DNA from 2 places in the Cobetia sp. 3AK genome. Region 2 is predicted to be linked to the other one. Evidence: predicted binding sites of a transcription regulator. Region 2 holds the regulator's gene; the other holds the start of a gene.

Region 1 (4,418 bases), on a different contig from region 2:
CACGCAGGTCATACCCTCCCAACGATTGTGCCAGCTGGATGCCATTGGGCGTGGACAGGTAGTCCAGCAGGCCCTGGAAAAGGTCACGGAAGTAGACATTGCGTGGCACGACCAGATCAAAGGCCTCTTCACAGACCGGCACGAAACCGAGACCGAATTCATTCGCGGCCGATAACGTCCCCGGCCCGACATCCACCTCCCCGCGCGCGACGAGTGATGCGACCTCTCGCTCCGAGTAGGCGATGGCGAGGGTGTTGAGCTGCTCCGGGCGCATCTGATGGCCGGACAGCCACTCCTGCAGGAAGCGCTGCGAACCGGCCCCCTCCTGACGCACTACCCAGCGCCGTTGAGACCCGAACAGGCCACCGGGATTGATCGGCAGGTGGCGATCTTCCTGGCGAATGATCAGCCCCTGGGTGCGCCGAGCCAGCCGGACCAATACCCACTGACGATAACCATCGTGCCCGCGGACCAAGGCCGGATGGCGAAGCGATGCTTCCTCGGCACGCCCCCAGTGGATGGCACAGACATCGGCACGCCCCTGACTCAACAGATCCAGCCCCAGGCGCGTCCCGGTGACACTCATGCCATAGAAGGCACTGCCATCGTGCTGCTGGTTGAGTCGCATCGTCAGCGCTGCCAGCAAGGGGTCATCGCTACCGGTGATCATCAAGCGATCCGCCAGCACCCCATGATGGCTGGACTCCAGAATCCATTGCTCGACCAGGCGCCGCGGGAAAAGCCATTTGCCGGTGACCTTGGTGGCCGGCATGGTGCCCTCACTGGCCAGCTGATAGATCTTCTTTTCATTGAGGTGCAACAGTCGTGCGACCTCATGGACCGTCAGAAAGGGGTTGTCATGCATCGTCGCATCCCCGCAAACAGGCTGATTCATTGCTCGCCTCCAGAGCGAGACTTGCCGGCTTCACGAAGTTGATCACCGGCACGCAGCGGAGGGATGGCGTCCAGTATCATCCGACCGGCAGGGTCCACCACCTGGAAGTGGCTGCCCTTGGCACGTGCGATCAACAGCACCCCGAAGCGGCTGGCCAGCTCAACGCCCTTCTGGGTCACCCCGGAGCGTGAGACCAGCACCGAAATGCCCGCCTGCGCCACCTTGAGCACCATCTCCGAGGTCAGACGCCCCGTGGTATAGAAGATATTGGCACCCCGGTAATCCGTCTCGTCCTCGCGCACAGGTGAAAGCCAGTTCAGGCCTGCCAGGGTATCGACGGCATTGTGGCGACCGACATCCTCGATGAATGCCAGCACCTCATCATCCCGACACAGCGCACAGCCATGTACCGCCCCCGCCTTGCGATAGGTGGCATTGTGGGCCGCGAGAGATGCCAGCAGCTGATACAGCACACTCTGCTGAAAGGGGCGATCATCAAGCGCCTCCAGCGTCTGACGCTCCAGCAGATTGCCAAAGACGGTTCCCTGGCCGCAGCCGGTGGTGACGGTACGCTTGCTCAGTCGCTGCTCGATATCCTCCGGCAGATGGCGCGTCACCACCGAGGCGCTTTCCACCTCCCAGTCCACTTGCAGCGCCTCCAGGTCTTCGATATCTCCCAACAGGCCCTGATTGCGCAGATAGCCCGCGACCAGCGCCTCAGGCTCGGCCCCCAGCGTCATCAGAGTGACGATCTCACGCTTGTTGAGGTAGATCGTCAGCGCGCGCTCGGCAGCGATCGACTGGGTCTGGCGCTGGCCTCGCTCATCCATCACGACGATATCCAGCGTGGTGGGCAATCGAGCATTGCTGATGACCGGAGGCATGGAGGTTTTCATGGCGTCGGGGTCTCCCTCTTCGAGCCGAATTGATGCCGGAGGGTGCCGCCACACGGCGAACCTGCCATGCAGGTTGCGGCATGCGTCGTCACCCAGCGCTCAAAGAATACCAGTCAGGCCGAGAGGCTGTCCTGATCCGGCAGCCATTGCGATCTCGCGTCATGCAATTCTCGACGCATGCGGCACGCTTCTTGCTAAAACCGGTAGAGCGTCGCATGTTCGTGAACGTGCAAGCCACGGCGCTGATGACAGACTCGCCTTGGACCCGATACGCCGCCGACCACGACTCGGGTCACCCCCTGAACCACTTCCAGAACGCCCTCAAGAGATACGCCATGACCCAGCCACCCGACCCGTTGATGGACACGGCACTCGACGCCTCACGCGAGTCATCACGACCTGACGACACTCGCTGGCTGACCGTGACCCTGGCCCCCTCGCAGCAGACTCTCGGCCGCTTCACTCTCGACACCTGGGTGATTTCCCGGATCGCGCCCGCGGATCACGGCGAGGCCACGCCCCGGACGCCTGAACAGGCGGCGCAACCGGAGCCTCAACGCACTCTGCCCCTGCAGCTGCATCTCACCGAGCGCACCGACTATCGTTACAACCTGCGTTGCGAACAGCCGCGCCTGTTCGTCTTGTGTGAAGAGCGTGAAGCGGATGGCATGCAGCCAAGGGTCGTCACCGCCTGCCAGGAAGTGGCCTCGCATTGGCTGGATGGCGACCAACTGGTACTGGATACCCCGATGCCTCCTGCCCTGATGGTCTGGCTGGAGGGCTATCTCGCCCGGCATGGTGAGCGCATCGACGAAGGCAAGAAGAAGAAGCGCAAGGGGGCGGGGCGCGCCAGTCAGACCGACACCGTGCACCCGGACACTGATGCTGCCAGCAAGGAAGGGCCATGAGTCACTCCGACGACCGCGACAATACCTCGCAAGGCCTGTTGTCCCGCTGGTCACGCCGCAAGCAGCGCGCTGAAGCCTCACGGACGACCACGGACTCCCCCGATGCCGCCGTTGGGCTGGCGACGGTCGCACAGCCCTCCACGGCCAATGACACCGCACCCACTGATACCGCACCCACTGAGACCGCACCCACGGAAACAGAGGCCTGCGAGGCATCGGACGAGCCGGGCCATGCTCTGCACAGTGAGCGGCATGACAGCAAGCGGCATGGCGAAACGTCCGCTGAAGGCGGCAGTGAGACGACCGACGCCGAGGCCCTTGCACAGGAGGCAGATGAGCCCCCTCCCGTCGTGGAGCTGCCAGACCCCGACACCCTGCTGCCGGATGCGGATATCAGTGCCTACATGCAGGCAGGAGTGGACCCGGCGCTGCGACAACGCGCCCTGCGTCGCATCTTCATGGGAGGCGAGCACTCCCTACGCGATGGCCTGGACGATTACGATCAGGATTTCTCCCAGATGCGTCCGCTCGCCGCAGGTGTGGCCGAGACGCTGAGACGCTGGACTCGCGATGTCGAAGAGGGACTCGAGAAGCTGGAAGATGACGAGGCTGATTGCGTAGCCGCCAGCAACGGCTCGGAAGATCAGCCGCAGGATGAGGCGCTGGAGGCTGCACCCTCAACGGATGAGCAAGGTCTCGACTCACTGGATGAGACATCACCGGATCACGGCCCACAGACCCATCGCGAGCACGCGCAGGACAAGCACACGGATACTGATGCTGCCCTTGCGCATGACACGCAAGCACGGCAAGGCGCATGGGACCAGACCGATGGCGTCACGGCTGACGGACATGGGCCCACCCACAGATCGCCCCAACCACCAGAATGACACGCCTACCCGCAGGCACTGAGACATTATGACCCAGCGCGAGCTCCGTATTCGGCATGCGGGGTCATTCCCTTGCCTCTCACATGACTTCCACTCCGATGCGAGAGGCGCACTGCCTGCAAGAATCCGCTCAACAGAGGCAGGTATCGTCTGCCAAGAGAACGGCACTGCCTTCCGATACCTGACCGTCTACGCCCGATGCTCATCGCTGGCCCTTCAGTCCCTGACTATGCTGAAGCCAGTCGCAATGATGCCGCCATGCGGATCATCCGGATGACATCAGGCGCAAGACGTCGCTGGAAGCCCATGCACTTCCTTGAATGACCTTCGACCGCTGACCGGGCGCAAGCCTCGAGAATCAGCGGCGATCAGGAACCGTCCACCGCGCCACCTGACAGGCGCGCAGGGGCGGAGCCGCCACGACCGAAATAAGGATGAGGATGCTCAGTTCAAGTCTCGAGAACGCCCAGCGCGCGCTCAACCAGCAAGCACGCCAACGCGCCCTGGCGGCAGTGCTCGGAGCCTCCCCCGCTTCCAGCCTGCCACTGCTGGCCAGTGATGCCGGCAGCGCCCCGATCCGCTATCGCAGCCAGGGCCGCACACTGCTGATCGGCAGCGAAGCGCGCCTGCGTGCCCTGTCCAGCCTGATGCTGGCACTGCCCGCCACTCACTCCCTGTCACTGTCTCTGCTGATCAGCGAGCAGGACAACAGCGCTCTGGTATCCCTCGACGAGCGGCATATCACGACGAGCGAAGCACTGCCCTCCCATGCCAGCACCCGCGAGGCGCTCTCGCTGAGCGGCCATCTTGGCCATTTCACGCTGCTGTC
Region 2 (4,418 bases):
CCAGGGCATGGAGGTCGGCGCCAGCGGCGTGCAGGGTGCAGGCAGCTTGTTGGCGTTCCTTCTCGATCGACAGTGTCACCTGAACATTGGTGATGTTGTCGTAATGCCGTTCGAGGCGAGCGAGCTTCTCGTTGACATAATCGCGGAGAGGATCGGTGAGTTCCACATGATGCCCGGTGATATTCACTTGCATGGACACGCTCCTTTATCCAGCGGGTTGCCTTTGAATTGTAACCCTTTTTGACTGCGAGCAAACCCTGATTGAACGCGCGGCCACTTTCTGACTCCGGCCATGGTCTCGTGGCGATCATCTGCTGGCGAGAGCGGCGGTGCCGGTGTACCGAGCGTCTACCCCGACAATGCCCAAGCTTTGAACAAAGATCAACGCTGCGCTGCATCGTGGGGCAAGGCTTGTCTTCAACCCAGCGAGGGATATCAGCAGGTTCTTCATGAGCATCGCCTCGCATCACGGACGGAATGGGGCTCGAGAAACCGGCCGTTTGTGGCCAATGTCAGCATTTACGTCGACGTTCGTGTGGCAGGAGTCGGTGGCGACCCCTGGCTATCTGTCCGTGGGATGTGAGGGAAAAAGAAAGCACTCTGGAGAAAAGTGGCAGGAAAAATAGGCAATTGGGGGCGTGAAGTCACTCACGCAGTCGCAAGGACAGGCATTGCCAACCGGTATTCAGACGACCGATTGGCAGATGATGCCAGGATGGCAGGTGCAAGGGGGCGAGCTTCAGCGCTCCGACGTGTGGAGCCCGCTGGCTTGCGGGTATCCGTTATCGAGACTCACGCCAAGCGCTTGCGCTCGCTGGAGGAGGGGATGCCCATGGCCTCGCGATACTTGGCGACCGTCCGGCGCGCTACCTCGATGCCATCACTGGCCAGCAGATCCACCAGGCGTGAGTCGGACAATGGCTTGCGCGCCGGTTCTTCCGAGATCAGCTTGCGAATGCGCGCGCGGATCGCGGTGCTGGAGTGCGCGTCACCGTTGCCGCTGCCACCCACCTGACTCGAGAAGAAGAACTTGAGTTCGAACACGCCTCTCGGGGTGTGGATATATTTCTGGGTGGTCACCCGCGAGATGGTGGATTCGTGCATCTCGACCACTTCCGCGATGTTGGCGAGGATCAGCGGCTTCATGCCTTCTTCCCCCTGCTCGAGGAAGTCGATCTGGCGCGCCATGATCTCGCGGCCCACCTTGAGCAGGGTGTCGTTGCGTGAGGACAGGCTCTTCATCAGCCAGCGGGCTTCCTGAAGATTGTCCTTGAGGAAGGTGTTGTCCGCGGACTTGTCGGCCCGCTTGATGAGGGCGGCATATTCCGGCTGGATACGCAGCTTGGGCAGCGCTTCCGGGTTGAGCTCGACCTGCCAGCCGTGACGCGTATGACGGACCAGCAGGTCCGGGATGACGTAATCACTGGCAGGCTCGCCCCAGGCGGACGCTGGGCGCGGGTCGAGCGCCCGTACCAGACGAATGACGTGATCCAGCTCATCATCATCCAGGCTCAGGCGACGCTTGAGCAGCTTGCGATCGTCATTGCCCAGTGCCTCGAGGAATTGCCGCACCAGACGGCGGGCCTGGGCCAGCAGTGGCAGATCGTCCGGCAGCAGGGCCAGCTGAAGCAGCAGGCATTCCCGCAGGTCTCGAGCGAACACACCGGTGGGATCGAACTGCTGAAGGCGCAGCAGGACCTGCTCGAGTTCCGACGCCTTGAGGCCGGGCAGTCCCTGACCTCGCAGGCCATCGACCAGTTCGTCCAGGCTCATGCTCAGGTAGCCGGCCCCATCCACCGCATCGATCAGACTCTCCGCCATCTGGCGTTCACGCGCATCGAGGTCCGTCATCGCCAGCTGCCAGCGCAGATGGTCCTGCAGGCTTTCGACACTGGTGTTGCGATCGAAGTCCGGCCCGTCCTCGCTCGAGCTTCCGCTGCCGGAACTGGTCAGGCTGCCTGCGTGATCCTGGTAGAGGTCCGACCAGTCACTGTCGAGAGGGTATTCTTCAGGAATCTCGCTGTTGGTCTCGGAGGTGGAGATCTCGCTCTTGTCCTGTGTCTCCGCGACATCCAGCGACTCGTATTCCTCGTCAAGCTCCAGCATGGGGTTTGACTCGAGCGCCTGCTGTATCTCCTGACGCAGGTCCAGCGTCGACAACTGCAGCAGCTGGATCGCTTGCTGAAGTTGCGGGGTCATGGTCAGGGAAGTGCCGAGTCGAAGCTGCAAGGTGGGTTTCATGGGGTCTGTCATTCACGGCAAAGGAACGTGCATCTACGCTATACCGTGGGTCGGGGCACTGACAAGGGGCAGTCGAGAATATTCAAGCAACTTGCATGCCATGTTGCCACCAAGGTGGTATGGACGTCATGCATTCGAGTGAGGTGTGGCAGAGCAGGAAGGTTCACGGGGAGATCACGCAAGCGCATGTCGAGGCGCTTGCGTGAGGGGGCGGGGAACGAGGCCCCGACAGTGAAGCAGGAAGTGGCGGGTGCTGGAGGGTGCTGGTGAGAGCAGAAGAGGTCGGACGGCTCTCGTCAGGCTGACGGCTCTCACCAGGCTGACGGCACTCTCGGGCTAGAGCTTGAACTCATGGCCCAGGTAGACATCACGCACCTGCTGGTTGGCGAGGATGGTGTCGGCGTCGCCATGCGCGATGATCTGACCATCGCCCACGATGTAGGCGGTATCGCAGATGTCGAGTGTCTCGCGCACGTTGTGGTCGGTGATCAGCACCCCGATGCCGCGGTCACGCAGCTGGCGCACGATGCTCTTGATCTCGCCCACCGAGATGGGGTCCACGCCGGCAAACGGCTCATCTAGCAGCACGAAGTCTGGCTCGGTGGCCAGTGCGCGAGCGATCTCCACGCGGCGGCGCTCCCCGCCGGAAAGGCTCATGCCGGCACTGTCACGAATATGCGTGATGCTGAACTCGTTGAGCAGCTCCTCCAGGCGTGCCTTGCGTCCGTTGCGATCCAGATCCTTGCGCGTCTCGAGGATCGCCATGATGTTGTCGGACACCGAGAGCTTGCGGAAGATCGAGGCTTCCTGGGGCAGATAGCCGATGCCGGCGCGAGCCCGCTGGTGCATGGCGGCGCCGGACAGGTCGTGGTCATCGATGGTCACGCTACCGGCATCCGAGCGCACGAGGCCGACGATCATGTAGAACGAGGTCGTCTTGCCGGCCCCGTTGGGGCCCAGCAGGCCTACGATGTCACCCTGGCGGATTTCCAGCGAGATGTCCTTGACGACCTTGCGACCCTTGTAGGCCTTGGCCAGATGACGAGCGCTGAGGGTACGTGGGCTGGCAGCAGTCATGCTCATTGATCCTTGCTGGCATTGGCGCCACGTGGCGTCAGGGTCATGTGGACGCGTGACCCCTCGGAGGATGAGGCATCGGTGCCATTGCTGGCATTGACCTGGCGCTTGTCCAGGAAGTATTCCACGTAGCCACCTTCGAAGGTGTCATCGCCTTTCTCCAGGCGGGCATCGCCGACCAGTTCCACCCGGCGCTCCAGCGCGTGGTAGCGAATGGTATTCGCCCAGCCCTTGACCAGTCGCTCGTCGGTATCGGGTTTCTGCTCCATGTAGGCGCGCTGGCCGGTGGCCTTGACCAGGGAGATCTCGCCGCTGTCGGCGCGACTGATGTCCACGCGCGCGGCATCCAGCTTCATGCTGCCCTGGCGCATTTCCACGCGACCGGTATAGGTGGCCGTGCCGGCCTTGTCATCCAGTGACAGTGAGTCGGCGGCAATGTTGATCGGCTGGTTGGCATCGCTGTCCAGCGCCAGTGCGGTCGGGGAAAGCGTCGTCATGCCAAGTGCCAGGCCAAGGGCCATGACACCGGGTCTGAGTGTCTGGCGCCAGACCGTCAAGGGCGTGAGAGTCGTTGAAGTCATGGAGTGCTCCTTGGCAGAACTGGTAAGGCTTCACGATCACTCAGGCCATCGTGAAGCGGAAATCGGGGAGAGAGGATTCGGCGCATGCAGGGGCGCGCTCACTGATCCTGGGCCGGTGCGGCATCGAAGGTGCTGGAGACGCGGCCATCATCGTCACGGGTGGTGTCATTGCCGGTGTCGAGAGTCTCGGCTTCCCGGGCGGCATCGCTCTTGCCCTTGCCGGGTTGCAGGGTACTGCGGACGCGGCCTTCCAGCTGGGCGGAATCCTGAGAGAGGTCAGCGCTGAAGCGGTCACTCTCGACGCGTTGACCATTCTGGGTGATCACCACCGGCACGTCACTCCAGGCACGGTTCTGCTCACGACTGTAATGCAGCACGTCGGTGTCCAGTGTCCAGGCGTCCGAAGGCTGGCGCAGTCTGGCATTGCCCTCGAGGGTGAAGGTGTCGCCGCCGGCGCTCAACACGCCACTGTCACCCGTGGCGTACCAGCGACGGTCTTCGCTGTCGTTGGTCCGGATC

What was found. The regulator sigma-54, encoded in region 2, starts transcription at its own class of promoters, with help from an activator protein. The targets are predictions, from matches to a motif close to TGGCACNNNNNTTGCTNT.
Region 1: QD228_RS08195 (DUF3305 domain-containing protein) is a predicted target of sigma-54. The motif match lies at 1,972-1,989, and genes of this name have one in related genera.

Annotation. Positions count from the first base shown of each region.
Region 1 is NZ_JARWKR010000004.1:372,641-377,058, forward strand. It holds gene QD228_RS08185 (helix-turn-helix transcriptional regulator) at 1-865, opposite strand, end outside; gene QD228_RS08190 (formate dehydrogenase accessory sulfurtransferase FdhD) at 892-1,779, opposite strand; gene QD228_RS08195 (DUF3305 domain-containing protein) at 2,127-2,699, shown strand; gene QD228_RS08200 (DUF3306 domain-containing protein) at 2,696-3,589, shown strand; gene QD228_RS08205 (4Fe-4S dicluster domain-containing protein) at 4,030-4,418, shown strand, end outside.
Region 2 is NZ_JARWKR010000001.1:469,610-474,027, reverse strand. It holds gene raiA (ribosome-associated translation inhibitor RaiA) at 1-193, opposite strand, end outside; gene QD228_RS02055 (RNA polymerase factor sigma-54) at 793-2,241, opposite strand; gene lptB (LPS export ABC transporter ATP-binding protein) at 2,578-3,324, opposite strand; gene lptA (lipopolysaccharide transport periplasmic protein LptA) at 3,321-3,899, opposite strand; gene lptC (LPS export ABC transporter periplasmic protein LptC) at 3,998-4,418, opposite strand, start outside.